2 regions of the Caulobacter sp. GW821-FHT11A05 genome follow, and region 2 is predicted to be linked to the other one. Evidence: predicted binding sites of a transcription regulator. Region 2 holds the regulator's gene; the other holds the start of a gene.
What was found. Region 2 encodes HrcA, which represses chaperone genes, less so after heat shock. Its sites were predicted from a motif close to GTTAGCANTCNNNNNNNNNGANTGCTAAC; they were not measured.

Region 1: the regulator HrcA is predicted to act here: its motif matches at 4,935-4,963, upstream of groES (co-chaperone GroES).

What each region holds. Positions count from the first base shown of each region.
Region 1 covers NZ_JBXASF010000032.1:46-7,190, reverse strand. Annotated here, with positions in the region: gene AC1RSK_RS24130 (metal-dependent hydrolase family protein) at 1-835, opposite strand, end outside; gene AC1RSK_RS24125 (phosphotransferase) at 902-1,981, opposite strand; gene AC1RSK_RS24120 (hypothetical protein) at 2,228-2,506, opposite strand; gene AC1RSK_RS24115 (hypothetical protein) at 2,518-2,736, opposite strand; gene mnmA (tRNA 2-thiouridine(34) synthase MnmA) at 2,733-3,914, opposite strand; gene AC1RSK_RS24105 (CDP-alcohol phosphatidyltransferase family protein) at 4,209-4,745, opposite strand; gene groES (co-chaperone GroES) at 5,024-5,314, shown strand; gene groL (chaperonin GroEL) at 5,370-7,022, shown strand.
Region 2 covers NZ_JBXASF010000009.1:143,760-166,864, reverse strand. Annotated here, with positions in the region: gene AC1RSK_RS14600 (SAM-dependent methyltransferase) at 1-218, opposite strand, end outside; gene AC1RSK_RS14595 (CC0125/CC1285 family lipoprotein) at 330-791, shown strand; gene AC1RSK_RS14590 (BaiN/RdsA family NAD(P)/FAD-dependent oxidoreductase) at 981-2,177, opposite strand; gene AC1RSK_RS14585 (TonB-dependent receptor) at 2,334-4,697, shown strand; gene AC1RSK_RS14580 (PAS domain-containing protein) at 4,868-7,195, shown strand; gene AC1RSK_RS14575 (MFS transporter) at 7,264-8,955, shown strand; gene modB (molybdate ABC transporter permease subunit) at 9,010-9,696, opposite strand; gene AC1RSK_RS14565 (precorrin-2 dehydrogenase/sirohydrochlorin ferrochelatase family protein) at 9,708-10,601, opposite strand; gene AC1RSK_RS14560 (MliC family protein) at 10,601-10,999, opposite strand; gene AC1RSK_RS14555 (c-type cytochrome) at 10,996-11,349, opposite strand; gene AC1RSK_RS14550 (DUF2975 domain-containing protein) at 11,991-12,518, shown strand; gene AC1RSK_RS14545 (helix-turn-helix domain-containing protein) at 12,529-12,762, shown strand; gene rph (ribonuclease PH) at 12,817-13,533, opposite strand; gene hrcA (heat-inducible transcriptional repressor HrcA) at 13,630-14,715, shown strand; gene grpE (nucleotide exchange factor GrpE) at 14,724-15,350, shown strand; gene AC1RSK_RS14525 (hypothetical protein) at 15,354-16,088, opposite strand; gene AC1RSK_RS14520 (hypothetical protein) at 16,175-16,957, shown strand; gene AC1RSK_RS14515 (AAA family ATPase) at 16,947-18,593, shown strand; gene dnaN (DNA polymerase III subunit beta) at 18,721-19,842, shown strand; gene recF (DNA replication/repair protein RecF) at 20,015-21,163, shown strand; gene gyrB (DNA topoisomerase (ATP-hydrolyzing) subunit B) at 21,164-23,105, shown strand, end outside.

The DNA of each region.
Region 1 (7,145 bases), on a different contig from region 2:
GCTCGATGGAATCGCCGCCGGCCTTGAGGAAGGCGTTGATGCCGTCGCCGCCGTGTGCGTGGGCGGTGACCCGGCGGCCCATGGAGTGGGCGGTCTCGACGATGGCCTTCAGCTCATCGTCGCTGAACTGCTTGGCGAGGCCGGCATTGGTCGGCGACAACACGCCGCCGGTAGCGGTGATCTTGATGACGTCGGCCCCGGAGCGGACCTGCTCGCGCACGGCCCGGCGACAGTCGTCGGCCCCGGAACAGGTGGCGCTGTCGCGGAACAGGTGAACCATGGCCTCGGGCACGCCGTTGGCGTCGTCGCCGTGGCCGCCATGCACCGACACGGCCGAGCCGGCCGCGACGATGCGCGGGCCGGGGATGCGGCCGGCGGCGATGGCGTTGCGCAGGCCAAAGACGCTTTCGTTGGACCCGCCGAGGTCGGCGACGGTGGTGAAGCCGGCGCGCAGGGTCAGGTTTGCGTAGTAGGCGCCGTCCAGCGCGTAGTCGGATTTGGTCTTGGTGAAGCGCTCCAGCGCGCCCTTGGGGCCGTTCTGGCTGGTCAGGTGGACGTGGCTGTCGATCAGGCCGGGCAGGACGAAGCTGTCCTTCAGGTCGATGACCTTGGCCCCGGGGGCGGAGGTGTAGCCCTCCTCGATGCGCAGCACCTTGCCATTCTCGACGACGATGGTGCGGGCGGTCTCGACCTTGCCGGTGGCCGGGTCGGCCAGCACCCGGCCGGCCTGGATGTAGGTCAGGGGGCTGGACTGGCCTTGCGCGTCGGCGACCCCGACCAGGGCCAGAACGCCAAGCGCGGCGGCGACGAGGCCGGCCTTGAAGGTGGATTTCATGATCTACAGCCCCAGAAAACCTTACTTTGGGTCAGATTGCACCGCCAGGGCGGCGCTGCCTATCCCTTACGCGCCCGCCTTCTGGGCGAACTCCCAGGCGCCCCGCGCCAGCACCGGCACCCGGGCTTCCATCGTCGCCGCATGGGCGCTGGCCGCCGTCCCGTCGCGCACCCGGCCGACGATGCCCTGGCAGATGCCGGCCAGGCGGAACAGATTGTAGGCGAAGTACCAGTCGAGGTTGGGCAGACCGTCGCGGCCTGTCGCCTTGCAGTACTGGGCCACGGCCTCCTCGATGGTCGGGATGCCGTAGGCGGTCAGGTCGTTGATGCCCGACAGACCGCCGCGCTCCTGGCTGGGCATCACCCAGCTCATCAGGAAGTAGGAGAAGTCGGCCAGTGGGTTGCCCAGGGTCGACAGTTCCCAGTCGAGCACCGCCGCCACCTTCTGCTCGGTGGGGTGCAGGATCATGTTGTCCAGGCGGTAGTCGCCGTGGACGATCGAGGTCATGTCGTCTTCCGGCGTGTGGTCGGGGAACCAGGCGATCAGCTTGTTCATCTCGGGGATGACGCTGGTTTCGCTCGCCTGGTACTGCTTGGTCCAGCGGTTCACCTGGCGGCTGAAATAGTTGCCCGGCTTGCCGTAGTCCTCCAGGCCGATGGCCTTGTAGTCGACGTTGTGCAGGGCCGCGAGGGTGCCGATCTCGGCCTCGTAGATCGCTCGGCGCTCGGCCGGGCTGTAATCGGGCAGGGTGCCGTCCCACAGGATGCGGCCCTCGACCTGTTCCATGACGTAGAACCAGGTGCCGATCACCTCATCGTCCGTACACAGAGCGTAGGCCTTGGCGACCGGGAAGCCGACCTTGTTCAAGGCCGAGATGACCTTGAACTCGCGGTCGACGGCGTGGGCGCTCGGCAGCAGCTTACCCGGCGGTTTGCGGCGCAGGACGTAGCGTTGGCCGGGGGTGACCAGCTGATAGGTCGGGTTGGACTGGCCGCCCTTGAACTTGCGGATCTCCAGCGGCCCGGCGAAGCCCTCGACGTTGGCCTGCAGCCAGGGCAGCAGCTTGTCCTCGTCGAGGCGGGTGCGCTCGTCGAGCGGCTCGGTGCCGCTGTTGAGGTCCTGGGCGCTGGGCGCGGCGTCGGCCATGGAAGTTTCCCCAAATTCGTACGCTTGTTTGAAGTCGGCGCACTTTAGCGGGGGAAGGCGTCGGCGCAAGGCTGACGCTATGAGAGCCGTTCCCCGCTGCGATGTCGTCAGAGTGTCTCCTCAGCCGCCGGCGGGAATTTCGGGGACACTATACTTAATTCCGGCCACCCGCCCGCCTGCCGCCACGGCCCATGAGCAGAATTAAGTATAGTGTCCCCTAAACTCCAAGGCTGAAGCAGCAGCGCCTCAGTCCGCGCTAGAATTCTTGGTCTTGGTTGCCTTCAGGATTGGCAGGCGCTGGTAGATCCAAGGATCAACGCGCATCCGGACGAACCTGAGATAGAATGCAGCGACGATCAGAAAGCCTACCCCTGTGCCGACATACCAGTCGAACTGCGCGCTGGTGGGCCGCTGCTCAATCCAGGGCACGGTATAGAGGTCGTAGCAAGCCCAGGCTGCAACGATTGGAACGTAGCTGAGAAGGAACAGCCCGGCCTGGATCAACCATCTGAACAGCCGCTTCACAGCATTGCTCCCTAGGTCAGCAGCAGCGCCGCCACGAACAGCGCGATCGCCGCCACGACGCCGATGCCCCAGAACTGGGTCCAGAAGCGCAGCGGCTCCTCGGCGCGGACGATGTCCGGCTTGTCGGTGAAGAACACCCTCAGGGTCCCGGTCATCAGACCGCGGCCGAGCACCGCCAGGCACAGCAGCCCGATGATGACGAGGCTGACGCCGACCGGGATGTCGATCAAGCGGCCAGCTCCGCCCGCACCGCCGTGGCGATGAAGCCGCCGCCCAGCACCCGGTCAGGGGCTTCGGGCGCGTAGAGGACGCAGGCCTGGCCGGGGGCGACGCCTTCCTCGTGGGTGTCCAGCGCCACGGCGACCTGGCCGTCGACCAGAGTCAGCCGGCCGGGGACCGGCTCGCGGGTCGAGCGGACGCGGGCCAGCACCGGGCGGCCGGCGGCGCAGGCGGCGTCGATGCCGTCTTCGCCCAGCCAGTTGGTTTCCTTCAGGGTCAGCGCGGTGGTCAGCAGGGCCTCGCGCGGGCCGACGATGACCTGGCGCGCATCAGCGTCGATCCGCGTCACGAACAGCGGGTCGCCGACGGCGATGTTCAGGCCCCGGCGCTGGCCGATGGTGTAGCGGGTGACGCCCTCGTGGCGGCCCAGCACCCGGCCGTCCATGTGCACGATCTCGCCCGGCTGCGCCCCTTGCGGGCGCAGCCGGTCGATGACGGTGTGGTACTTGCCCTCGGGGACGAAGCAGATGTCCTGGCTGTCGGGCTTGTCGGCGGCGGTGAGGCCCAGTTCGGCGGCGATGGCGCGGACCTGGGGCTTGGACATGCCGCCGAGCGGAAAGCGCAGATAGTCGAGCTGGTCGGCCGTGGTGGCGAACAGGAAGTAGCTCTGGTCCTTGGCCGGGTCGGCGGCGCGGCGCAGTTGCGGGCCGCCTTCGCCATCCACCCGCTGCACGTAGTGGCCGGTGGCCATGGCCACGGCGCCGAGGTCGCGGGCGACGTCCAAGAGGTCGCGGAACTTGACCGTCTGGTTGCAGCGCACGCAGGGGATCGGCGTCTCGCCGCGCAGGTAGGCGTCGGCGAACTCCTCGATGACCTGGTCCTTGAAGCGGCTTTCGTAGTCGAGGACGTAGTGCGGGATGCCGATGGCGTCAGACGCCGTGCGGGCGTCGTGGATGTCCTGGCCGGCGCAGCAGGCGCCCTTCTTCTGGATGGCGGCGCCGTGGTCGTAGAGCTGCAGGGTGACGCCGACGACGTCGTAGCCGGCCCGGGCCAGCAGGGCGGCGGTCACCGTCGAGTCCACCCCACCCGACATCGCCGCCACGATCCGGCTGCCGGCCGGCAGGCGCACGGCGCCCCGCACCGCGTCCAGGGCGGCGTCGATCGCGGAAGGGGCGAGAGCGGTCGTCATCGCGGGCTATGTAGAGGTTTGGGGCCAAAATTGCGAGGTGAGGGGGCGGCGCGGCGCTATCGAAGCGGCGTCCATTATACGCCGTCGGCGCGGTCGGGGATACCGAGGGGCGGAAATAGGTCAGGGAAATCAATTTTCTAGCGCCAACCGGAGACCCGTCGGAGGTCCGCCTGACGGGCTGTTTCGACCCATCGGGACCACCCTTTTCGCAGGCTGATGACCACCCTCGGTTCGCCGCGGCTCCGACGGCGGCGTCGGCGGGCGGGAAGGGGCCCCCGGGATTGGAATTTGCCTTCAGCCGGCCCGCAGCTGGGCCAGGCCCGTGCGCAGGTAGCCGGCGACGGTGACCAGGGTCAGCAGGGCGGAGATCCCGACCAACCAGCCGCCGAGGGCGAACGACTGGATGGGGCCGAGCGGGAAGCCCGGCGCGGCCAGCAGGGCCAGGCCGGCGAACTGGCAGGCGATCTTGACGGCCTCCAGCTTCGCGCCGCCGACCCTGTGGTCGGGTCCCAGCGCCTCGTTCAGCGTCGCCACCACGAAGCAGCGGCCGGCCAGGACGGCGGCGGCCGCCGCCACCCAGCCGTCAAGGGCGCCGGCGACGGCGAGGCCGAGGACCATGGTGAAGGTCAGCAGGCGGTCGCCGACCAGATCGAGCATGGCCCCGAGTTTCGAAGTCTCATTGAGGCGCCGGGCGACCTGGCCATCGACGACATCGAGGAGGCCGGCCGCGAGGTAGACGGCGACGGCCGGCCAGCCCTGGCCGCCGAGCAGCAGCCAGAACAGTGGGACGATCAGGGCGATGCGGAACAGGGTGATGCTGTTGGAGATCATTCTCTAAATTCCGATCATCCCGACGAAAGTCGGGACCCAGTGTCCACTATGCATGGGCGTCGGCTCTGATCAGAGCTGAATTCACCTCCGGCTTGCCAGCTGGGTCCCGACTTGCGTCGGGATGATCGGAGAAAAGGGAAGGGCCCAACCCTTGACTCCCCACCGCCCCCCTCCTACTTCCCCGCCACCGTTGGCACTCACGGGAGAGGACTGCTAACAGCGCTCTCTCCCATGCCGGCGACCCAAATAAAGCCAACCGTTATGACGGAGACGACCCGATGAAATTTCGCCCCCTTGGCGACCGCGTCCTGGTGAAGCGCGTCGAAGAAGAGTCCAAGACCAAAGGTGGGATCATCATCCCCGACACCGCCAAGGAAAAGCCGCAGGAAGGCGAAGTCGTCGCCGTCGGCCCCGGCGCGCGTGACGAAAGCGGCAAGGTCCAGGCCCTGGAACTGAAGGCCGGCGACAAGATCCTGTTCGGCAAGTGGTCGGGCACCGAGGTCAAGGTCGACGGCGAAGACCTGATCATCATGAAGGAAAGCGACGTCCTGGGCGTGCTCGAGGCCTAAGGCCCGCACCCTCGACCCTTTCCTCCCAGCTCATTTTTGAAAGAAGGCAACCAACATGGCCGCCAAAGACGTCTATTTCTCCTCCGACGCCCGTGACCGCATGCTGCGCGGCGTCAACATCCTCGCCAACGCGGTGAAGGTGACCCTCGGTCCCAAGGGCCGCAACGTCGTGATCGAAAAGTCCTTCGGCGCCCCGCGCTCGACCAAGGACGGCGTCTCGGTCGCCAAGGAAATCGAACTGAGCGATCGCTTCGAGAACCTCGGCGCCCAGATGATCCGCGAAGTCGCGTCGAAGACCAACGACAAGGCCGGTGACGGCACCACCACCGCCACGGTGCTGGCGCAGGCCATCGTCGTCGAAGGCCTGAAGTCGGTCGCCGCCGGCATGAACCCGATGGATCTGAAGCGCGGCATCGACAAGGCGGTCGCCAAGGTCGTCGCCGAAATCAAGTCGACCTCCAAGAAGGTCTCGGCCAACAGCGAGATCGCCCAGGTCGGCACCATCTCGGCCAACGGCGACAGCGAAGTCGGCGAGATGATCGCCCGCGCCATGGAAAAGGTCGGCAACGAAGGCGTCATCACGGTTGAGGAAGCCAAGACCGCCGAGACCGAACTCGACGTCGTCGAAGGCATGCAGTTCGACCGCGGCTACCTGTCGCCCTACTTCATTACCAACGCCGACAAGATGGAAGTCGTGCTCGAAGAGCCGATGATCCTGCTGTTCGAGAAGAAGCTGTCGGGCCTCCAGCCCCTGCTGCCGGTCCTCGAGGCCGTCGTGCAGTCGGGCCGTCCGCTGCTGATCATCGCCGAGGACATCGAAGGCGAAGCCCTGGCCACCCTGGTGGTCAACAAGCTGCGTGGCGGCCTGCGCGTCGCCGCCGTCAAGGCTCCGGGCTTCGGCGACCGCCGCAAGGCCATGCTGGAAGACATCGCCGTCCTCACCGGCGGTGAAGTGATCAGCGAAGACCTCGGCATCAAGCTCGAGAACGTCACCCTCGAGATGCTCGGCAAGGCCAAGAAGGTCACCATCACCAAGGACGACACCACCATCGTCGACGGCGTCGGCGCCAAGGAGGGCATCGAAGCCCGCATTGGCCAGATCAAGAAGCAGATCGAAGACACCACCAGCGACTACGACAAGGAAAAGCTGCAGGAACGCCTGGCCAAACTGGCCGGCGGCGTTGCCGTGGTCCGTGTCGGCGGTTCGACCGAAGTGGAAGTGAAGGAAAAGAAGGACCGCGTCGATGACGCCCTCAACGCGACCCGCGCGGCCGTCGAAGAAGGCATCGTCCCCGGCGGCGGCGTGGCCCTGCTGAAGGCCTCGAAGATCCTCGCCGGCCTGAAGGGCGACAACGCCGACCAGACCCAGGGTATCGCCATCGTCCGTCGCGCCCTGCAGGCCCCGATCCGTCAGATCGCCGAAAACGCCGGCGTTGAAGGCTCGATCGTGGTCGGCAAGGTTCTGGACAGCGAGTCGGCCACCTTCGGCTTCAACGCCCAGACCGAAGAGTATGTCGACATGGTCGCGGCCGGCGTCATCGACCCGGCCAAGGTCGTCCGCACGGCTCTGCAGGACGCGGCCTCGGTCGCCGGCCTGATGATCACCACCGAAGCCGCCATCGTCGAGGCTCCCAAGAAGAGCAGCGGCGGCGGCGCCGGCGGCGGCATGCCGGGTGGCATGGGCGGCATGGGCGACATGGACTTCTAGTCCACGAGCTCAGCTTCTGAGAATGGGAAGGGCGGGATCGGAAACGGTCCCGCCCTTTCTCTTTAGGCGCTGCGCGCCAACACCTCACCACCCGTCATCCTAGGGCTTGTTGTTCAGCCCGGG
Region 2 (23,105 bases):
CCGCGCGGGTGGCGGGCCCCGCTGACGATCTGGTCGTCCGTCACCTGGTCGAAGACGAAGATGATCTCGGCGTGGGAGAAATCGCCGAGGCTGGCCAGGGCTTCGGCCGGCAGATGATCGGCCAGCACCAGCCGGGCGCGGCTTCCGCCCCAGTCATCGTCGATGGCTTCGGCGCGGCCGCCGCGGACGTGGGCGATCGCTTCGAGGGTGAAGGTCATGGCGCGCTCCCCTTGGATGGGGGTTCGCTTAGACCCGCCGGGCCGGGGCGACAATGCGGCAGGCGGAACTTCGGTCGGTGGAAGCTGGTTTTCCTGGCAAGGAGAAACGCCATGCGCCCCATGCTCTGCGCCCTCGCCGCCCTGACCCTGGGCGTGACAGCCTGCGCCACCCCGACCACCTACGGGCCCCAGGCCGACGCCCGGGGTGTCGGCTTCAGCGACTACCGCATCGAGACCGGCCGCTACCGCGTCACCTTCCAGGGCGGCCCCGGCGCGCCGCCGGAACAGGTCAGCGACTTCGCCCTGCGCCGGGCGGCCGAGGTGGTGGCCCGCGACGGCTATGACTGGTTCCGGGTGGTCGACCGCTTCGGCGAGCGCACCGGCTCGCGCGGCGGCGGCACGACCATCGGCATCGGCGGCGGCACGGGCGGCTATCGCTCGGGCGTGGGGGTTGGGGTGGGCACGACCTTCGACCTGTCGGGCGGGCCGGGCTACCGTCAGACGCTGGAAGTGCTGGCCGGCAAGGGGCCGAAGCCCGAGGGCGCCTATGACGCGCGGGAGATCGCGGGGTAGCGCGCGCTCCCTCCCCTTTATGGGGAGGGACAGACGGCGAAGCCGTCAGGGTGGGGAAGTCGGATGCAGCCCACCCAGAGCCAACCGTCCAGACCCCCAAGACCCCTCACCGTCCCAGCTTGAACCCGCGTTCCCCACCCTGCGGGGCTTCGCCCCGCTGTCCCTCCCCATAAAGGGGAGGGAGGGGTTCTACACCGCCTGCCCGGCGACGAACCCCGACGCCCAGGCCCACTGGAAGTTATAGCCGCCCAGCCAGCCGGTGACGTCGACGACCTCGCCGATGAAGTAGAGGCCCGGCACGCCGCGGGCGGCCATGGTCTTCTGGTCCAGGCCCCGGGTATCGACGCCGCCCAGGGTGACCTCGGCGGTGCGATAGCCTTCCGAGCCGACGGGCTTGATGCGCCAGGCGTTGACCGCCTCGGCCGCCGCCCGCAGCGCCTTGTCGGACTGGTCGGCCATGTTGCCGGGCGCGCCGTGGCTCTCGGCGACCAGGATCGCCAGGCTCTTGGGCAGTTTCCAGGCCAGCACCGTGTGCAGGGCGCTCCTGGGGTGCTCGGTCCGCGCGCCTTTCAGGAAGGCGAAGATGTCCTGGCCGGGGGCCATGTCGACGACGATCTCCTGGCCCTCGCGCCAGTAGCTGGAGATCTGCAGCACGGCCGGGCCGCTGAGGCCCCGGTGGGTGAACAGCAGGTCCTCGGTAAAGCGGGTCTTGCCGGCCCCGACCACCGCCTGCTGGATGGCCACCCCGGCCAGCGGCTTGAGCTGGTCCAGCACATGCACGGCGAAGGTCAGCGGCACCAGGGCCGGCCGGGTCTCGGTGACCTCGACCTCGAACTGCCGGGCCAGCTCGTAGCCGAAACCGGTCGCCCCCATCTTCGGGATCGACTTGCCGCCGCAGGCCACCACCAGGCTCTCGCAGCCGACCCGCCCGCCGCCGACGGCGACCTCGAAGCCGCTGTCGGTCTGTTCGACCCGGTCAATCTCGGTCCCCGTCCGCAGGACCACGCCGGCCGCCTTCATCTCGGCCAGCAGCATGGCGATGATCTGCTTGGCCGAGTCGTCGCAGAACAGCTGGCCAAGCGTCTTCTCATGCCAGGCGATGCCGTGGCGCTCGACCAGGGCGATGAAGTCGCGGGGCCGATAGCGACTGAGCACCGACTTGCAGAAGTGGGGGTTGGACGACAGGTAGCGGTCGGCCTTGTCGCCCTCGAGGTTGGTGAAGTTGCAGCGGCCGCCGCCGCTGATGCGGATCTTTTCGCCAGGCGTCGCGGCATGGTCGAGAACCAGCACCGACCGCCCACGCTTTCCCGCCTCGATCGCACACATCATCCCGGCGGCGCCGGCGCCGATCACAATGACGTCGAAAGTTTCCGGCTTGAGTTTCATGCGGCGCTTCGATCCCAGCGGGGCCCGGGAGTCAACGGAAAGGAATCTTGAGAACGATTCTCATTGCAAGCTTGAAACAGTGCGACTAAGAACGCCTCGCAATCGCACGCGACGGGCTGTCGCAGGCGACGACTTCAAGTCTGGGGACAGTTCTACATGCGTTCGTTCAAGCCGGTGGGCGTCACCGCCCGCGCCAAGCGCGCTCTCGGGGTCGCCGCCGTGGCCGGGATCGCGGGCCTGGGCCTGGCTGGGACGGCGCTGGCCGCCGACGAGGCGCCGATGTCCACCGCCGAGGCCGACGCCGCCGACATCGTCTCGGGCGTCGAGATCAAGGGCGCCAAGGACAAGCCGGTCTCGCCCAAGCTGACCGCCGAGCCGCTGGACCATCCCCAGACCATCACCGTGGTTTCCGACCGCACCCTGCGCGACCAGAACCTGCTGACCCTGCGCGATGTGCTGCAGACCGTGCCCGGCATCACCTTCGGGGCCGGCGAGGGCGGCGGCGGCTATGGCGACAGCATCAACCTGCGTGGCTACAGCGCCAACAACGACATCACCACCGACGGCCTGCGCGACTCGGCCCAGTACAGCCGCACCGACACCTTCAATCTGCAGCAGATCGAGGTCGTCAACGGCGCCAACGGCGCCTACTCGGGCTCCGGCGGCGTCGGCGGCAGCATCAACCTGGTCAGCAAGAGTCCGTCCGGCTCGGATCGCACGACGATCGCGGCCGGCATCGGCACCGACAGCTACGGCCGCCTGACGGTCGATTCCAACATGCTGCTGGGCAACGAGATCGCCATTCGCCTGAACGGCATGATCCACGCCAACGATGTCCCCGGCCGCGATGTCGAGACCTACGAGCGCTGGGGCTTCGCCCCGTCCGTGACCTTCGGCCTGGGCGGCAAGACCCAGTTCACCGCCGCCTACATCCACCAGGAAGACGAGAACACGCCCCGCTACGGCGTGCCCTACGCCAGCAACGCCTTCCTCAACGGGCCGCTGCCGGGCGTCGATCCGTCGAGCTATTACGGCTATCGCAACCTGGACACCCAGGAGATCACGGTCGACGGCCTGACCCTGAAGCTGCGCCACGAGTTCAGCGAAAACCTGATCCTGACCAACACCGCCCGCTGGCAGAAGATCGAGCAGACGACCATCGTCGACGCCCCCCAGGGCGCCTGGTGCCTGGCCAGCGGCTTCAACCCGCAGACCCTCCCCGCCAGCCCCCAGACCCCCATCGCCTGTGGCGCGCCCGGCTTCTTCACCGCCACCGCCAGCGGCCCGCGCGGCAACCGTCGCGACACCGAGAACACCCAGCTGATCAACCAGACCGACCTCAATTGGAAGTTCGCCACCGGCCCGTTGCAGCACAACCTGGTGCTCGGCGCGGCCTTCTCGAACGAGACCTACGACCTGGTCACCGGCAACATCCTGCGCACCGACCAGGGCGTGACGGTGGTGCTGGCGCCGATCTCGATCGCCAACCCGGTCAATGTCTACAGCGGGCCGGTCAACTATCTGCCGACGACGATCAGCGACGGCGAGCTGAACAACCAGGCGGTCTATCTGTTCGACAACATCGAGATCGGCCCGCAGTGGGCGATCAACGGCGGCATCCGTTTCGAGCACAACGAAGGCGAGTTCTTCTCGACCCCCTACACCTACACCCCGGCCGCCCCGAACCCGCCGACCCGCGTCGCCGGCGTCTCGACCCGGGCCGAGAACGAGGAGGACCTCGTCTCCTACCGCGTCGGGGTGGTGTTCAAGCCGGCCGCCAACGGCTCCATCTACCTGGCCTACGGCAACGTCAGCACCCCGTCGCAGGCCACCGTCAACAGCGGCTGTTCGGCGACCGGCACGGCCCAGAACTGCGACCTCGATCCGGAAGAGGGCGAAGTCATCGAGCTGGGGACCAAGTGGGACCTTCTCGACGGTCGCCTGTCGCTGACCGGGGCGCTGTTCCAGAACACCCGCAGCAAGATCCGCCTGGCCTCGAACGACCTGCAGATCCCGGTGCAGCAGCAGGACGGCAAAAGCCGGGTGCGCGGCGTCACCCTGGGGGTCAGCGGCCAGATCCTGAAGAACTGGACGGTGATCGCCAACTACACCTACCTCGACAGCGAGATCCTGCAGAACATCGCCAACACGGCCCTGCCGCCGAACAACGTCGACTTCACCAAGGGCGACCCGATCCCGCTGACGCCCAAGCACGCCTTCAATATCTGGACGACCTACCAGTTCAACGACCAGTGGATGGCCGGCATCGGGGCCAACTATTCGGGCGAGTACGCCTTCCAGCAGGCCAGCGCCATCGCCCCGCTGCTCCACTCGGACGACTACTGGATCATGAACGCCTCGGTGACCTGGACGATCAACGACCGGGTCGGCCTACAGCTCAACGTCAAGAACCTGACGGACGAGGAATACTACACCAACATCCGCTCCAACTCCGGCTTTGGCTGGGCCATCCCGGGGGACACCCGTTCGGCCACGCTGACCACCACGGTCCGGTTCTGATCGCCTCGATCCTCCTCCAGGCGGACACCCCCTAGAACCGGTATCCCAGGCCGCGCCCGTCATCCCCCCGACGGGCGCGGCCGTCCTTTTGTGCGGCGGGTGCGACGGCCTGACGCAAGGGCAACGCGCAGAACCCTTCGTTCACGCCTTTGGCCGGATAGTTGCGGGCAATGAGCGGGGAAAATTCCATCTCGCCGGAGGGAACGGACGCGGCTCGGTGGTTCTTCGAGAACAGCCGTGACCTGTTTTGCGTCGTCCGCGACGGCCGGTTCGTCACGGTCAATCCCGCCTGGGCCAAGGTCACCGGCTGGACGGCCGGGGAGTTGATCGGCCGCAGTCCCCACAAATTCATCCACCCCGACGACCGCGCCGCCCTCAACGCCATGATCGCCGTGCTGGCCGAGCAGGGCGAGGCGGTGAACCTGGCCCGGGTGAAGATGAAGGACGGTTCTTGGCGCTGGTTCGAGGGCCGCAACCGCCTGGCCGAGGGCGGCGACGTGGTCGGGGTGATGCGCGATGTCCATGAGCAGCACGCCCGGTCGACCGAACTGGAGGCGGCGCGCCGCGACCAGATCATGCTGGCCGACGCCGCCGGCATCGGAACCTGGACCTATGAGCCGACCACCGACAGCATCGGCTGGTCGCTGGACGTGCTCAAGCTGTTCGGCTGGCCCCAGCAGGACATCGACACCCCCGACAAGTTCTTCCAGGTGCTTGACCCGGCCCAGCGCGAGGAGGTCAGCCAGGTCTTCGTGCGCGGCGCCGAGACCGGCGAGGGCGCCACCATCGAACACCGCATCCGCACCGCCGACGGCCGCTGGCTGACCATGCGGGCCACCTTCCGCACCGAGAAGCGCGGCGAGATGTACGCGCTGAAGGGCATTTCCCAGAACGTCACCGAACTGGCCGAGGCGCGGGACGCCGCCCTGCGCGGCCAGCAACGGGTTGGCGACCTGGCCGAGGAACTGACCGCCAACGCGGTGCGCCTGAAGCTGGCCCTGCGCGCGGCCGAGGCCGGCGCCTTCGAGATCGACCACGCCCACCGCACCTTCTGGGCCTCGGACCAGTTCTACGAGCTGGTCGGCCGGCACATGACCTTCGATGAGGTCGCGGTGAGCGTCTGGCCCTTCGTCCATCCGGACGATTGGCAGGTCGTCGTTGAGACCAACGAATGCTGGGCCCGGGGGGAAACCACCGACCCGCTGGAATTCCGCATCTTCCATCCGGACGGCGATGAGCGCTGGGTGCGGGTCTTCTACAGCCTGGATGTCGCCTCCCGCCGGGGCGTCGGCCTGGTCATGGACATCGACGCCCGCAAGCGCCAGGAACTGGCCCTGATGGACGCCGAGCGCGCCGCCCTGGCGGCCGGCGAGGCCAAGGCGCGCTTCCTCGCCAACATGAGCCACGAGCTGCGCACCCCGATGAACGGGGTGCTGGGCGTCATGCATCTGCTGGATCGCGAGCCCCTGACCGAGGACGGCAGGCGGCTGCTCTCCGAGGCCCTGGGATGCGGCCGGATGCTGACCACCCTGCTGGACGAGGTCATCGACTTCTCGCGCATCGAGGAGGGCAAGCTGGACTTGGCCATCGGGCCGGTCGATGTCGCCGCCCTGACCGACGGCGTCGTGCGCATGCTGCGGCCGCAGGCGGCGGAAAAGGCCATCGGCCTGGTGCTGGAAGGGGCCGACGGCCTGGGCTGGGCGGAGACCGACGGCCTGCGGCTGCGCCAGGCCCTGTTCAACCTGGTCGGCAACGCCGTCAAGTTCACCCTGCGGGGCCAGGTGACGGTGCGCTGCCGGCGCGAGGGCGCGCTGCTGAGGTTCGAGGTCGAGGACAGCGGCGTCGGCATCCCGCTGACCGCCCAGGAAAGCCTGTTCGAACGTTTCCACCAGGCCGACGCCTCGACGACGCGGCAGTTTGGCGGCTCCGGCCTCGGCCTGGCCATCACCCGGCGGCTGGCGGAGCTGATGGGCGGCGAGGTCTGCTTCACCTCGACGCCGGACCTCGGCTCGACCTTCGTGCTGACGGTGGCGGCGCCGGTGGCGCGGCCGACCGTCGCCGAGGACGCCTCGCCGCTCGACGGGGTCCTGGCGGGCCTGAGGGTGCTGGTCGTCGAGGACAATCCGACCAACCAGATGATCGCCGCCCGCCTGCTGGAGACCCTGGGGGCGGAGGCCGCCGTGGCCTGCGACGGCCTGGCCGGCGTCGATGCGGCGGCGGGCGGGCTCTACGACCTGATCCTGATGGACATCCAGATGCCCGGCATCGACGGGCTGGAGGCGGCCCGCCGTATCCGCGCCCTGCCGGCCCCGGCCTGCCAGGCGCCGATCATCGCCCTGACCGCCAACGTCATGTCGCACCAGAAACAGGCCTATCTGGCGGCCGGCATGGACGGGGTGGTCTCCAAGCCGCTGTCGCCCGCCGCCCTGCTGGCCGAGATCGCCCGGCTGTCCCAGGACCTGCCGCAGGATGAGGCGCCACAGGTCGTTGTCGCCTGATCGGCTTTCGCTGCAAGCGGTTGCAATGCTAGACCTCCTCCCTTGCTGACCCTCGGGGGAGGATGCCTATGACCGACCAGACCGCTGAAACGGCGCCCGTGACTCCAGAAGCGGCGCCGCCCGAAGCCTCTGGTGAAGGCGTCTCGATGACCACGGTGGTCGCCGCCAGCTCGGCCGGCACGGCCTTCGAGTGGTACGACTTCTTCATTTTCGGCAGCATGGCCGGGATCATCTCCCAGGTCTTCTTCACCGGCCTGAACGAGACCGCCGCCCTGATCGCGGCCCTGGCCCTGTTCGGCACCGGCTTCGCGTTTCGGCCGCTGGGCGCCCTGATCTTCGGGCGGATGGGCGACAAGGTCGGGCGCAAGGCGGCCTTCCTGATCACCGTCACCATGATGGGCGGAGCGACCTTCGCCATCGGCCTGCTGCCGACCTATGGCCAGGCCGGGATCATCGCGCCGATCCTGCTGATCATCCTGCGCATCCTGCAGGGCACGGCGCTGGGTGGCGAGTACGGCGGAGCGGCCATCTATGTCGCCGAGCATTCGCCGGCCAATAAGCGCGGCCTGATGACCGGCTGGATCCAGACCTCGGCTGCGCTGGGCCTGCTGGGCGCCCTGGGCGTCATCCTGGCCACCCGCACCCTGATCGGCGAAGAAGCCTTCAAGGCCTGGGGCTGGCGCGTGCCCTTCCTCGTTTCCGCGGGCCTGCTGGCCATCTCCATCTTCATGCGCCTGAAACTGGCCGAGAGCCCCAGCTTCCTGAAGCTGAAGGCGGCCGGCGAACAGTCGCAACACCCCTTCCGCGAGGCCTTCGGCCAGTGGAAGAACCTCAAGCTGGTACTGATCGCCCTCTTGGCCATCATGTTCGCCCAGGGGGCCGTCTGGTACTGCGCCTTCTTCTACACCCCGGTCTTCCTCGAGAAATTCCTCAAGGTCCCGCCGGCCACGGTCAACGAGCTGATGATGGTCGTCACCCTGGCCAGCGCGCCGATGTACGTCTTCTTTGGCTGGCTGTCGGACAGGTACGGCCGCAAATGGGTGATGTGGTTCGGCATGGTGCTGGCCCTGCTGGCCTTCCTGCCCGGCTTCCACATGATGGCCCAGTTCGCCAACCCGGGCCTGGCCGAGGCCTCCCGCAACACGCCGGTGGTGGTCGTCGCCGATCCGGCCGCCTGCTCGCTGCAGTTCGATCCCGTCGGCAAGACCGCCTTCGTCACTAGCTGCGACATCGCCAAGAGCTTCCTGGCCAACAGCGGCATCTCCTACGACAACGAGGCGGCCCCGGCCGGCTCCCTGGCCCGGGTGAAGATCGGCGAGACCGAGGTGGTCAGCGTCGAGGGCGGCGGGCTGGACAAGGCCTCGCTGAAGACCGTCAAGACCGGCGTCGAGGGCCGCTTGAAGGCCGCCCTGGCGCAGGCCGGCTATCCGCTGAAGGCCGATCCGGCCCGGGTCAACTTCTGGGGCCTGTTCAGCGTGTTGCTGGTCTTCACCATAGCGGCGACGGCGCTGTACGGGCCGCAGGCCTCGGCCCTGGTCGAGATGTTCCCGACGCGCGTGCGCTACACGGCGCTGTCGCTGCCCTATCACGTCGGCACCGGCTGGGTTGGCGGCTTCGTGCCGTTCAGCGCCTTCGCCATCGTGGCGGCGACGGGGAACATCTACGCGGGGCTGGCCTATCCGATCTTCTTCACCGGCATCAGCGTGCTCTCGACGCTGCTGTTCCTGAAGGAGACCAAGGGGCGGTCGCTGGATTTCTGAGAGCGGTCAGAGGGGACACATTGAAATCTCCGATTTCAATGTGTCCCCGTTTCCTCAACCGCCTGCCCTCTTGAGCGCCCAGCGCGTCAGCGCCTCGGCGCCAATCACCGCCGCCACGGCGATCCCCGCCGCCACCAGGCACAGGGCGGCGGCGCGCTGCTCGCCGCCGGGGGTCTGGATGGCCTGGTAGATGGCCGAGGGCAGGGTCAGGCTGACGCCGGGAATGGCGGCGGCGAAGGTGATGGTGGCCCCAAACTCGCCCAGCGCCTTGGCGAAGCCGAGCACGGCCCCGGCCGCCACGCCCGGCAGGGCCAGGGGCAGGGTGACGCGGGTCAACCGGGCCCAGGTCCCGGCCCCCAGGGTGCGGGCGGCCTGGTCGACCTGCGGGGCGATGGCCTCGATCGACAGGCGCATGGGCCGCACCATCAGCGGGAAGGCCATGACCGCGGCGGCCAGGGCGGCGCCGGTCCAGTCGAAGGCCAGGACGATGCCCAGCTTCGACAGCGGTTCGCCGAGCAGACCCTGACGGCCGAGCAGCAGCAGCAGGGCGTAGCCGGTGGCGACCGGCGGCAGCACCAGCGGCAGGTGAATGAGGGCGTCGAGCAGGCCCCGGCCCCAGAACCGTCCCCGGGCCAGGGCCCAGGCGGCGGCGAAGGCCAGCGGCATGGCGACCAGGGTGGCCACGGCCGCCACCCGAAGGGACAGCAGGACGATCTCGATATCCTGAGCCGTCAGTCCCATCAGCCCGCCCATCAGGTTCCGGGCGCCGCCAGCATGACCTCGACCATGACATCCTCGGCGGCCAGGGCCCGCAAGGTCGAGACGTCGGGCGCGCGGGTGATGATCCGCACCACCTGGCGGCCGGCGCGGACCAGGGCGGCGAGGGACTTGGGATCGCACTGCTCGGGCGCCAGCCGGCCGGCGTCGCGGCGGGCCAGGGCCAGCACGGAAGGATCGGCGTCGGCGTCGGCGCAGATGACGTCGGCTTCGGCCAACGCGCGTGACGCCCGCAGCGTCAGCAGATCGCCCGGGCCACGCCCGGCCACGAAGCTCAGCCGGCCGAGTGGATCGCCGCCCCGCTCCAGCTGGGCGCGCAGCAGGGTCTCGGCGCGCGGCATGTCGCCGGCCATGGCCGCCTCGGCCGCCTCGCCCGACAGCACCGAGCGCAGGAAGGCGCGGCGGGCGACGAGGTCGGGATAGGCGGCGCGCACCTCGCCCTGCAGCTGTTTCAGCAGCACGGCGACACGGCCGGCTCCGGGCGGCACCCGGGCCTCGATGTCGTTGCGCAGCAGGCTGGCCAGCATCGGCGCCGCCCCGGCCGTGCCGACGGCGGCGACCACGGCGCCGCGGTCGATGACGGCGGGCGTGTTGAAGTCGCAGAGCTCGGGCCGGTCGACGACATTGACCAGGCAGCCGGCCGCCCGCGCCGCCCCGGCCGCGGCCTGGATGAACAGGTCGTCGCCGGTGATGAAGGCCAGCAGGGCGCCGCCATAGGCCCCGACCAGGAAGGCCTGGCTGCCTTCCAGCCGCACGACCTGGGCCGGCGAGCCTTCGAACAGGCGCGCCTTGGCTTCGGCCGCCTCGCCGGTCCCGGCGATGACGATGCGGCGGCCCTCGAGGGGGAAGAAGGCGGGAAAGGCGTCCATCAGTCGGTCCGGCAGGCCTTGTAGGGGCCGCCCGGGAAACCTTCCAGCACCGCTTCGTCGCCCTTGCCCCAGATCTGGAACGGGCCCTCGCCGTAGCGGGCGCCGCTGGCCGCCGGCCGGGCGGCGAGGAGCTGGCTGGTCCCGCCGGCCGTCACCTTCACCCGGTCGCCGGGGAGGCCCCAGGCGGCGGTGAAGCGCTTGCCGCCGGCGCAGCGGTAGAGGAGCGTGTCGGGATTGGTTCCCGGGGCCGCCATCGCTGGGGCCGTGGCGGGCGCGCCGGGCGCCGAGGCGGGCGGCGGCAGTTTGGGGATCGGCAGGCTCGCGCGCTCGCCGCCGGTGCTGGCGCAGGCGGCCAGCAGCAGGGGTCCGGTCAGCAGGGCGGCGAGGCGAAGGGTCATTTCTGAGTCTTCAGATAGGCGACGATGGCCGTCCGCGCCTTGGGATCGGCGACCTTGTTGAACATCTTGGTCCCCGGCGCGAAGGCGGCCGGGCCCGCGAGGTAGGCGTCCAGCTGGGCGTCGCTCCAGGTCCCGGCCTTGGCCGACAGGGCCTTGGAATAGGCGTAGCCCGGCGACCCGGCGATCTTGCGCCCTACCACGCCCTTCAGGCTCGGGCCGGCCGGACCGTTGGTCCCGGTCAGGGTGTGGCAGCTCTTGCACTGGGCGTTGAACAGGGCCGCGCCGTCCTGGGCCGAAGCGGCGCCGGCGAGGGTCATCAGGGCGAGGGTCGCGGTCAGCAGAAGGCGCATGGATCGGGGCTCCGGCGGGTCGGTCGATGTGCAACCTAGTTCAAATGGCGGATGTCGGGCAGCGCTACAACCTCCCTCCCCTTTATGGGGAGGGACAGACGGCGAAGCCGTCAGGGTGGGGAAGTCAGGTTCAGGCTCGAAAGTTGGCGGGCCTTGGGTTTCCAGGCGCACGAGCTTTGGGCGCTCGGCATCCGACTTCCCCACCCTGCGAGGCTCCGCCTCGCTGTCCCTCCCCATGAAGGGGAGGGAGGAACTCATGAACGTCCGGTAACTAAGTTACGTGAGTTTAATATCGTTAAACGATATGTAATTTGATCGCCAAACGATGCGGGCCTATTCCCTCGCTCATGGAACGGCGCTTCCGCCGCTCCCCACAAACCAAAGAGGGACTACTCAAATGTCTTTCGGAAAAGTGACTTCCATCGTGGACCGCCTGGCCGTCGCCCTGGTCTACACCGCCGTCGTGCTGGTGATGCCGCTGGCCGCCTACACCTTCGTCGCGCAATCGCTGTAACCGGCGGGCTTCCGTGAGGCTCGCCGCCGAGGCATGCTCGCCGTCCGATCCGAACCACGGAATCGGCAACGGCGGGCGGCAGGCGGCCCCCATCGCGGGCATTGTGAGTTTCAGGGGCGCAGAGGTCATGAGAACGTTGGGACCCGGCTCGGTGTCGAGCCTGCTCAAGATCATTCTCGACGTGACCTGGTATGTGCTGTGGGTGGTCATCGGTTTCGCCGCCCTGTTCGGCATCGCCATGCTGCTGCTCAGCTTCAACACCGACATCATCGACAAGATCGAGATCGATGACATTGGCGAGCTTGGCCAGAAGGGCCCCGTGCTGGCCGCCGGCCTGTTCGCCTTCGCCCTCTACTGCACGGGCATCAATCTGATCGTCGGCAACCTGCGCCGCATCGGCCAGACCCTGACCGCGGGCGATCCCTTCCATCCCGACAACGTCGGCCGCCTTCGGCTGATCGGGCTGATCCTGGCCGGGCTGGAGCTCGGCAAATGGATCTTCTGGGGCGCGGTCGCCTTGCTGGCTCCCGACGTCGACCGGGCCAACGGCGGCTGGAGCCTGACCACCTGGTTTTCCGTCATGGTCGTCTTCGTGCTGGCCGAGGTGTTCCGCGAGGGCGCCCGCCTGCGCAACGAAGCCGAACTGACGATCTGAGGGCGCGCAAATGGCCATTCACGTCCGCCTCGACCGCGTGCTGCTCGAGCGCCGCATGTCGCTCACCGAACTCGCCGACCGCGTCGGCGTCACCATCGCCAACCTGTCGATCCTGAAGACCGGCAAGGCCCGGGCGATCCGGTTTTCGACGCTGGACGCCCTGTGCCGCGAGCTCGGCTGCCAGCCGGGGGACATCCTCAGCTTCGAGCCGGGGCCGAGCGATTATGGGGACGATGAGGAGTAGGTGCGCAGGAAGAGGGGACACATTGAAATCTGCGATTTCAATGTGTCCCCGTTTCTACAGTCCGCAAGCCGCCCGCTGCATGGCGAACAGCTCGCCGATGCCCTTTTCCGCCAGGCCGAACAGGCTCTCGAATTCCGGCCGGGTGAAGCCGCGCTTCTCGCCGGTGGCCTGAATCTCGACGATGTCGCCATTGCCGGTCAGCACGAAGTTGCAGTCGGCCTCGGCCGCCGAGTCCTCCTCGTAGTCGAGGTCAAGGACGGGGGTGTTGTCGAACACGCCGCAGGACACCGCCGCCACCTGGTCGATGATCGGGTCGGTGGTCAGCACCCCCTCGTCGAGCAGGTATTTGGTGGCCAGCCGCAGGGCCACCCAGGCGCCGGTGATGGCGGCGGTGCGGGTGCCGCCGTCGGCCTGGACGACGTCGCAGTCCAGCACGATCTGGCGCTCGCCCAGGGCCTTCATGTCGACCACGGCCCGCAGCGAGCGGCCGATCAGCCGCTGGATCTCCTGGGTGCGGCCCGACTGCTTGCCCTGCGCGGCCTCGCGGCGGCCGCGGGTGTGGGTGGCGCGCGGCAGCATGCCGTACTCGGCCGTGACCCAGCCGGCCCCCTTGCCGCGCATCCAGCCGGGGACGCCGGTCTCGACGCTGGCGGTGACCAGAACCTTGGTGTGGCCCGCCGTGATCAGGCAGCTGCCCTCGGCATAGCGGTTGACCGCCGTTTCCAGGGTGATCTGGCGCAGCTGGTCGGGGGCGCGGGTCGAGGGGCGCATGGGCATCCTTGGTAAAACAGGGCGCGGCTTGCGCGCCGAAGGTGGCCGCTTATCCTAGATGCGGCGTCCGGCGTCCACCGGGCCTATAGGAAGCGTATGAACCCTCTCCTCCCCGGTCCCCCCAAAAGTGTCTTGGGTCAGACCCCCAGCCTGTCGGACCTCGACGGCCGGGCGCGCGACATCTTTCGCCGGATCGTCGAGAGCTATCTGGAAACCGGCGAGCCGGTCGGCTCACGGACCATCTCCAAGGGCGGGGTGCATCTGTCGCCGGCCTCGATCCGCAACACCATGCAGGATCTCGGGGCGCTTGGCCTGCTCAACGCGCCGCACATCAGCGCCGGCCGGATGCCGACCCATGCCGGCCTGCGCCTCTTCGTCGACGGCCTGTTGGAGGTTGGCGATGTCGGCGAGGCCGAGCGCAACGCCATCGAAGGGCGGCTGAAATCCAAGGGCGGCTCGATGGAGGAGGCGCTGCAGGAGGCCAGCGCCATCCTCTCCGGCCTGGCCGGCGGGGCCGGGATCGTGGTGACGCCGTCGCACGAGGCCGGGGTCAAGCATGTGGAGTTCGTGGCCCTGGGGCCCGACCGGGCGCTGGTGGTCATCGTGCTGGAAGACGGGGCGGTCGAGAACCGCATCATGCGGCTGCAACCGGGCATCACCCCGGCGGCCCTGACCGAGGCCTCCAACTTCCTGGCCAGCCGGTTGCAGGGCCGCACCCTGTCCGAGGCCCGAAACGAGATGCGCGGCGAGCTGGCGCTGGCTCGCCAGGAGCTGGATTCGGTGGCCGCCCGGCTGGTCGAGGACGGGCTGGCCGCCTGGGGCGGCGGGGCGGAGGACGCCCGGGCCCTGATCGTGCGCGGCCAGGCCAATCTGATCGACGGCGCGGCGGCCGAGGACCTGGAGCGAATCCGCCGCCTGTTCGAGGATCTGGAGCAGAAGGAACAGTTGATCGGCCTGCTCGACGGGGTGAAAGAGGCCGAGGGGGTGCGCATCTTCATCGGCGCCGAAACGCGCCTGTTTTCACTTTCGGGTTCCGCTGTGATCGCGGCTCCCTATATGTCGGGCCGACAGAAGGTGCTGGGGGCGATCGGCGTGATCGGTCCGGCGCGGTTGAACTATGCCCGCGTTATCCCGTTGGTGGACTATACCGCCAGGGTGCTGGGCCAGATGATGGACGGATGAGACCAGGTATGACCGACGAGACGAACCCGAGCGAGATTCAGGACGACGACACCATCGACTTCAGCGAAGCCGACAGTGAGATCGAGGCCCTGAAGGCCGAGGTCGCCGCCCTCAAGGACCAGGCCCTGCGCTACGCCGCCGACGCGGAGAACACCAAGCGTCGGGCCGAGCGCGAGGTCAACGACGCCCGCGCCTATGCGATCACCAAGTTCGCCCGCGACCTCTTGGAAGCCGCCGACAACCTCGGCCAGGCCACGGCCCACGCGCCGAAGGACAGTCCGGACCAGGTGGTCAAGAACTTCGTGGTCGGCATCGAGATGACCCAGAAGAAGCTTCTGGAGGCCTTTGAGCGCAACGGCCTGAAGAAGGTCGACCCGGCGACGGGCGAGAAGTTCGACCCGCACCTGCACCAGGCGATGATGGAGCAGAGCTCCGACGAAGTGTCGGCCGGGGCGGTGATCAAGACCCTGCAGCCGGGCTATTCCCTGTTCGGCCGGCTGGTCCGTCCGGCCATGGTGGTGGTCGCCGCCAAGGGCTCGGGCGCCGGCGCGCCGGAGCAGACGGCGAACACGGCGGCCAACCCCTATTCCAGCACCGGCGAGGTGTCGGGCGAGGCGATCGACACCAAGGCCTGAGGGCTACTGGGATCGGTTCGCCAGGGCTCTGGGAATGTCGCGTCCCAGCCAGATGGCGATCACCGCGGTGATCAGTCCGGCGGCGGCCATCGCCATTGGAATGGATTCCGTCAGGCCCAGAACGAGCCGCAGGAAGGCCAACGCCAGGAAGTAGGCGAACACGCCGATTTCGATGACGATCCCGAGGGTCTGCCAACCCTGGTTTCCGGGGCCAGGCGCACTCAGGCGACGCTCGTCGGCCACCCTGCGCAGACGTGAGGTCAACATCAGGGCGGCCGATGCGCCAGCCCCAACAACGACGCCGGCTATCGGAAACGACCACAGAACCTGCTGCTCCGACCATCCGACCGCCTGAGCCGCCTTGGCAGGCCCGGAAAAGAGGGCGTCCCAGCTGACGGCCAGCACGAGCGTCCAACCGACCGTAGCCGGCCCAGGCGGTTCCTCTTCGACCGTGGCTGCGTCGCGCCGGATATCCCGCGCCACGGTCCACAGAAGCCAACAGAGCAGCCCCGAGGCCAGCAGGCCGACCAGCGGCTTGAGCACCGCCTGCAGGGCCATCAGATAGATGGCGAGGAAGTAGCCAACGACCGGAAAGGCGATGTGGGTGAAGGTGATCTTCCACACCCAGCCGAATCCCTCCCGGTTGAGGCCCAGCATCCGGTAGCGCGCCAGGGTGGCCAGAATGACGTCGATGGCTATGCCCAGGCCCATGACGGTACAGGCGACCACATACTCCAAACGGACATCCCCCTGGCGTCCCGCGGAGACTTGCAACTTTATCGATAGCCTGCAACCATCTTTGCAACGGGCCTCGGGGGGACACGATGAGCCAAGCATCGACGACCGCACCGGCCTCATCGCTGCCGCAGACAAAGCCGTCCAAGGCCGGCGGGGGTCATTTCTCGCGGATATTCAACGGAACGGCCGGCCTTTGCCTCCTGTACGTCGGTGTCTATATCGTGGTCCATATCGGGCTGAACATCTGTGACGCTGAGACCCTGGTCTGTCGTAAAATCTGGTTCGACGACGTCAAGGATTTCGCGGGTCCGGCCAAGATCGGCCTTTGCTCCGGCCTGTTGACCTTGTCGCTCGGCCTGTTCCTGCGTGAAAACCTCGACAACCTCGGCTTCATCGCCCCGAAGGCCTTCCTGGCCGTCTTCGGCATCTACACCTATGGCCAGATCTGGGTGCTGATCGCGGGCCACATTGAGATTTTCACCTATCTTGGAGCGGCCTGGGATGTGGAGCAGGGACTCTTCAGCCGTCGAAAGCTCCTGGCCCTCATAGGCCATCTGAACCTGGCCATAGCCCTAGGCTGCCTGCTCTGGATGGAGCTGTACTCCCGGAAGGTCTACCGCACGGTCCAGGCCCACATCGGCGTCTCCTACCAACGGCATAAGCATACCTCGACCCTGCTCATCCTCTGTGCGGCCGGGTCCGTCCTTTGCGCGCTGGTGAAGATGAGCATGGTCTGGGGCAGCGACTATTCCCACAAGGCGGACATCACGCTGACGGTCCTGATCTTCGAGATCGTCATCGTTCTCGCGACTCTCGCGACGATCGCTTTCGGCGAAGGTCCGGGAAAGGGCGCCCACGATGATCATTGAAAGGGTGTCTGGCCGCCACCTCATGGGCCTCAAGGAAGTTCGTTTCGCCGATGGCCTGAATATTCTGCGCGGCGACAACGGCGTCGGAAAGTCTCGTGTGCTGGAGGCGCTGTCCCTGCTGGGTCACCTTCCGATCCTTGAGCAGGGAGACCTGAGCTTCGGAGAGCAGGTCACCATCGAGATCGACCTCTGGCTGGCGGTCAGCGATCTTGCATGGCTGGAGGCGCTGACGGCCCCCGACTCGGCGCTGCTCGCGACGGCCCTGAAGACCCTCGACGCGTCGGCGATCTCGCAGGATCACTTCCTGCCGGACCCTATCGGAAAAATCGGGCGCTGGCTGGCGTTGGCCCCGATCAGTCAGGGCCGGCGCCTCAGCATCCAGTTCCTCTGCCGGCATGACCAGAAGAGCGTCAAAACACTGAAGGCGGCGATCACCAGCGACTGGCTGCTCCGCGCCGACTGGATCATTGTACGGCAAGAAGCGGAGGCTGTCGGCGGCATCGAGGCCCTGGCCGCGCTCATCGCCTGGAGCCGGCCGGAACTCATTGGCCTCGATCGCCAGGCCGGGCCGGCCGAGTTGCGCCAAAGGGGACCGACCGAGGCTGATCAATGGTGGAAGTCGCCGCGCACCGAGGGCCGCCAGTTCCCGGGGGGAGAGCTGCCCAATCCGCCGATACTCTCCTACATTAACACCGACATGTATGACTGGGGGACCGGTCTGGACGTCCGCGAGAGCCCGAAGAACCTCGGCGAAAGCCTGTCGCGGGTGGTTATCGATCGCCTTCAGGCCTTGTCGTTCGACATGGCTGGCGGACAGGGGCCGGTCGGCCGGCCGGACAAGAAGGAATTCTCGCTCCATCAATCAGCCTGCGGCGCCGGAACCTCGATCGAGGAGGAGTGGCGATACGTGTTCGAGGAAGACGATGACGGGCCTGACAGTCGGAGCATCCAGATCATCTTCCGGAACGGGGTCTGGGAAATCGACATCGATGAGGAGGGGCCTCGGGACTTCCTCAGTTCCGGGGAGAACCAGGCCCTCTTCCTTCTGATGCTGCTGTTCTCGCTGGCCTCGCCCGGGTCGGTGTTGTTGCTGGACGAGCCCGAACTGCATTTTTCCATCGGGGCCGCGGGCCGGATCACCAGGCTCTGCCGGGCCTTCAGCGCCTGTTTCAACGTCCAGGTCATCATGGTGACCCATTCGCCGTTTCTGTATTACGATCAGGTGAGGCCAGGCGCTGGGCCGATCATTGATCGCTCGGTCCTGGAGCGGCCGAGCACGGGCTGGAACAGGGCGATCAAGAAGCCGCCGATCACCCTCGCCCACATCTCACGCAGCGGGGAAGGCGGCGTGCTGTACAATTCGGCGGCGGCGGATGTGCTGGCCGTGAGGTTGGCCGGACATCACATGCAGGTCGTGCGCACGCTTCGCCCCGCGGAAGGGCGGCTGAGCCACTATGTCAGCTTCGTGCCGAAATGGGCGCCGCTGCTGTCGATTCTGGGCCTGTTGTTCATCGTCGGCATGCTGCTGTTCGATGTCGGCGGAGCGGGCGAAGCGACGCCGCCCGCAGAGGCGGACCAGACCCCCGGGCCGGCTCGGCCGGTCGCGGCGAGTTCGCGGGTCGGCCCGCGACAATGAATGCCGGTCGGCCGTCGATCACAGCGGACGCCCCCTTTCTTGCTGCGCCGATTCCGCTAATGTCGAAGGTCAACTCTGAAGGCGGATTGGGGACTGTTTCCCGATTCGCGGGCGATCCGGACAAGACATGAAGCTGACCATCGAGCGGGCCGCGCTGCTGAAGGCCCTTGGCCACGTTCAGAGCGTCGTCGAGCGCCGCAACACCATTCCGATCCTGTCGAACGTGCTGCTGTCGGCCGACCGCGAGCAGGTCAGCTTCTCGGCCACCGACCTGGACATGGAGATCGTCGACGAGGGCGCCGCCCATGTCGACGTGCCCGGCCAGATCACCGCCCCGGCCCACACCCTGTACGAGATCGTCCGCAAGCTGCCGGACGGCGCCGATGTGTCCCTGACCTATTCGGGCGAGGATCCGCGCCTGCAGATCTCGGCCGGCCGGTCGAAGTTCAACCTGCCGGTGCTGCCGGCCGGTGACTTCCCGGTGATGAGCGCCGACGGCCTGTCGGCCCATATCCAGGTCGACGCCAATGAGCTGATCCGGCTGATCGACAAGACCCGCTTCGCCATCTCGACCGAAGAGACCCGCTATTACCTGAACGGCCTCTACGTCCACACGGTGATGGACGGCGGCGAGGCCAAGCTGCGCGCCGTCGCCACCGACGGCCACCGCCTGGCCCTGGCCGAGATGCCGGCCCCGGAAGGCAGCGCCGGCCAGCCGGGGGTGATCATCCCGCGCAAGACCATCAACGAGGCGCGGCGCCTGCTGGAAGACGCCGGGGAGTCGGTCGGCTTCCAGGTCAGCGCCCAGAAGGTGCGGTTCGAGTTCGCCGGGGCCTCGGCCCTGACCAGCAAGGTCATCGACGGCTCCTTCCCCGACTACATGCGGGTCATCCCGCGCGACAACCAGAAGATCATGACGGTCGACGCCGAGCTGTTCGCCAAGGCCGTCGACCGCGTGGCGACGATCTCGGCCGAGAAGAGCCGGTCGGTGAAGCTGGCCATCGAGACGGGCCGCATGACCCTGACGGTGCGCAACATGGAAGCCGGCCAGGGCGTCGAGGAGCTGGAGATCGACTACGACGGCGAGCCCTTCGAAATCGGCTTCAATGCGCGGTATCTGCTGGACGTGGCGGGGCAGATCAATGGCGAAACGGCCGAGTTCCGGTTCGCCGATCCGGCCAGCCCGACGCTGGTGCTCGACCCCACCGACGCGGGCGTGAAGTACGTTCTCATGCCGCTGAGGGTGTGATGAGCCCAGTTCCTCCCCCATCGGGGGAGGGGGACCGCGCGCAGCGTGGTGGAGGGGGTCCTCCACCGGCCTGGGCGGGTACGAAAGCTGCCGCGACCGTCCGTTGGGGACCCCCTCAGTCATCGCGAACTGCGTTCGCGCTGCCAGCTCCCCCGAAGGGGGAGCAACTGTCGTGACCACCTCCGCCCTCACCTCCCTGACCCTGACCAACTTCCGCTCCTACGAGCACGGGAGCCTGGAGCCGCATGGCCGCAGCGTCTGGCTGGCCGGGCCGAACGGCGCGGGGAAGACCAACCTGCTGGAGGCGATCTCGCTGCTGAGCCCCGGCAAGGGCCTGCGCGGCGCCGGGCTGGCCGAGGTCGGGCGGCGGATGCCTGGCGAGGCCGTCGGACGGGCCTGGGCGGTCTCCGCAAGGGTCTCCGACGGGGAGGATGAGGTGCAGCTGGGCACCGGCACGGAGACGGCCGGCTCCTCGCGCCGCCTGACCAGGGTCGAAGGCACGACCGTGCCGCCCGGCCGGCTGACCGACCATATCCGCCCCGTCTGGCTGACCCCCGCCCAGGACCGGCTGTTCCTTGAGGCGGCCGGGGACCGGCGGCGGTTCTTCGACCGGCTGGTGTTCGCCGCCGAGCCGCTGCATGCGGCGCACGCCAGCGCCTACGACCGGGCTCTGCGCGAGCGCATGCGCCTGCTGACCGACGAGAGCGCGGCCCCCGATCCGGTCTGGCTGACCGCGCTGGAGGCGCGGATGGCTGAGCATGGCGCCGCCCTCAGCAGCGCCCGGGCCCGCACCCTCAGCGCCCTGCAGGCGGAGATCGATTCCCGCACCGACAGGCCCTTCCCGAGAGCCCGGCTGGCGCTGAGCGGCGAGTGGGAAACCCTTTCCGGACAGGGGGTGGAGGAGGCCGAGATCGCCGCCCGCCTGATCCCCGCCCTGGCCGCCTCCCGGGCCCGTGACGCCTCGGCCGGACGCGGTCTCACCGGCCCTCACCGGGGCGATCTGGCGGTGGTTCACGCCGAAAAGGACCGCCCGGCCGCCGAATGCTCCACCGGAGAGCAGAAAGCCTTGATTCTGAACCTGGTTTTGGCCCAGGCGGCGCGACTTTCTGCTGCAATTTCCGGCCCGAATCCTATATTGTTGCTGGACGAAGTCGCCGCCCACCTGGACCCGTTTCGACGGGCCGCCCTGGCGGACGAAATCGCGGCGCTGGGTCTGCAGGTGTTCCTCACCGGCACGGACGCTTCGCTGTTCGACCCCTTCAAAGGTCGGGCCCTGGGACTCCGCGTGGAGCCGACCGGCCTGACCGTTCTGGACGACTGAATGACCGACGAAACCACTGGCGATGTCCCGGAAATCAATCCGGACAAGACCCCCCTTGCCCAACAGACCGCCGAAGAAGGCGCGGCCGAGTACGGCGCTGAATCCATCAAGGTTCTCAAAGGCCTGGACGCGGTGCGCAAGCGCCCCGGCATGTACATCGGCGACACCGACGACGGCTCGGGCCTGCACCATATGGTCTATGAGGTGGTCGATAACGCCATCGACGAGGCCCTGGCCGGCTGGGCGACCCGCGTCGAGGTGATCCTCAACGCCGACGGCTCGGCGACGGTCAGCGACGACGGCCGCGGCATCCCCACCGACATCCACGAAGGCGAAGGCGTCTCGGCCGCCGAGGTCATCATGACCCAGCTGCACGCCGGCGGGAAATTCGACCAGAACAGCTACAAGGTCTCCGGTGGCCTGCACGGCGTCGGCGTGTCCGTCGTCAACGCCCTGTCGGACTACCTGCTGCTGAAGATCCACCGCAACGGCAAGCAGCACGAGATGCGCTTCGAGCGCGGCGACGCGGTGACCTCGCTGAGCATCACCGGCGACAGCCCCAAGCGCGACAACGGCGAGCCGCTGACCGGCACCATCGTCACCTTCTTCCCGTCGCTGTCGACCTTCAGCCACATCAATTTCGACCGCAAGACGCTGGAACACCGGCTGCGCGAGCTGGCCTTCCTCAACAGCGGCGTGACCATCTACTTCCGCGACCTGCGTGACGCCGAGCCCTACGAAGAGATCATGCACTACGAGGGCGGCATCGAGGCCTTCGTGCGCCACCTCGACAAGGCCAAGACGCCGCTGGTCAAGACGCCGATGGTCATCCGCGGCCAGCGCGAGAAGGTCCAGGTCGACCTGGCCCTGTGGTGGAACGACAGCTACCACGAGACCATGCTGTGCTTCACCAACAACATCCCGCAGCGGGATGGGGGCACCCACCTGGCCGCCTTCCGCGCGGCCCTGACGCGGGTGGTCGGCAACTACATCGAGAGCTCCGGCATGGCCAAGAAGGAGAAGGTCTCGGTGACCGGCGAGGACGCCCGCGAGGGCCTGACCTGCGTCCTGTCGGTCAAGGTGCCGGATCCCAAGTTCTCCAGCCAGACCAAGGACAAGCTGGTCTCGTCCGAAGTGCGCCCGGCCGTCGAGGGCCTGGTGCAGGAGGGCTTGGCCACCTGGTTCGAGGAACATCCGGTCGAGGCCCGCGTCCTGGTCGGCAAGGTGGTCGAGGCCGCCGCCGCCCGCGAAGCGGCCCGCAAGGCCCGCGAACTGACCCGCCGCAAGAGCGCGCTCGACATCACCAACCTGCCCGGCAAGCTGGCCGACTGTCAGGAGCGTGACCCGGCCAAGTCCGAACTGTTCCTCGTCGAGGGCGACAGCGCCGGCGGCTCGGCAAAACAGGCCCGCAACCGCGAAAACCAGGCGGTGCTGCCGCTTCGGGGCAAGATCCTCAACGTCGAGCGGGCGCGGTTCGACCGCATGCTGGGTTCCGACCAGGTCGGCACCCTGATCACGGCGCTCGGGGCCGGCATCGGCCGCGACGACTTCAACATCGAGAAGATGCGCTACCACCGCATCGTCATCATGACCGACGCCGACGTCGACGGCGCCCACATCCGCACGCTGCTCTTGACCTTCTTCTACCGGCAGATGCCGGAGGTGATCGAGCGCGGCTACCTCTACATCGCCCAACCGCCGCTCTACAAAGCCAGCAAGGGCCGCTCGTCGCGCTATCTGAAGGACGATGCGGAGATGGAGATCTTCCTGATCGACGAGGGCGTCGAGGGGGCGGAACTCGACCTGGCCAGCGGCGAACGGATGACCGGCGCCGACCTCCTGGCGCTGGTGCAGACGGCGCGCGGGGCCCGGGCCAACATCGAGCGCCTCTCGGCGCGCGCCCCGGCCACCGCCATCGAACAGGCGGCCCTGGCCGGCCTGC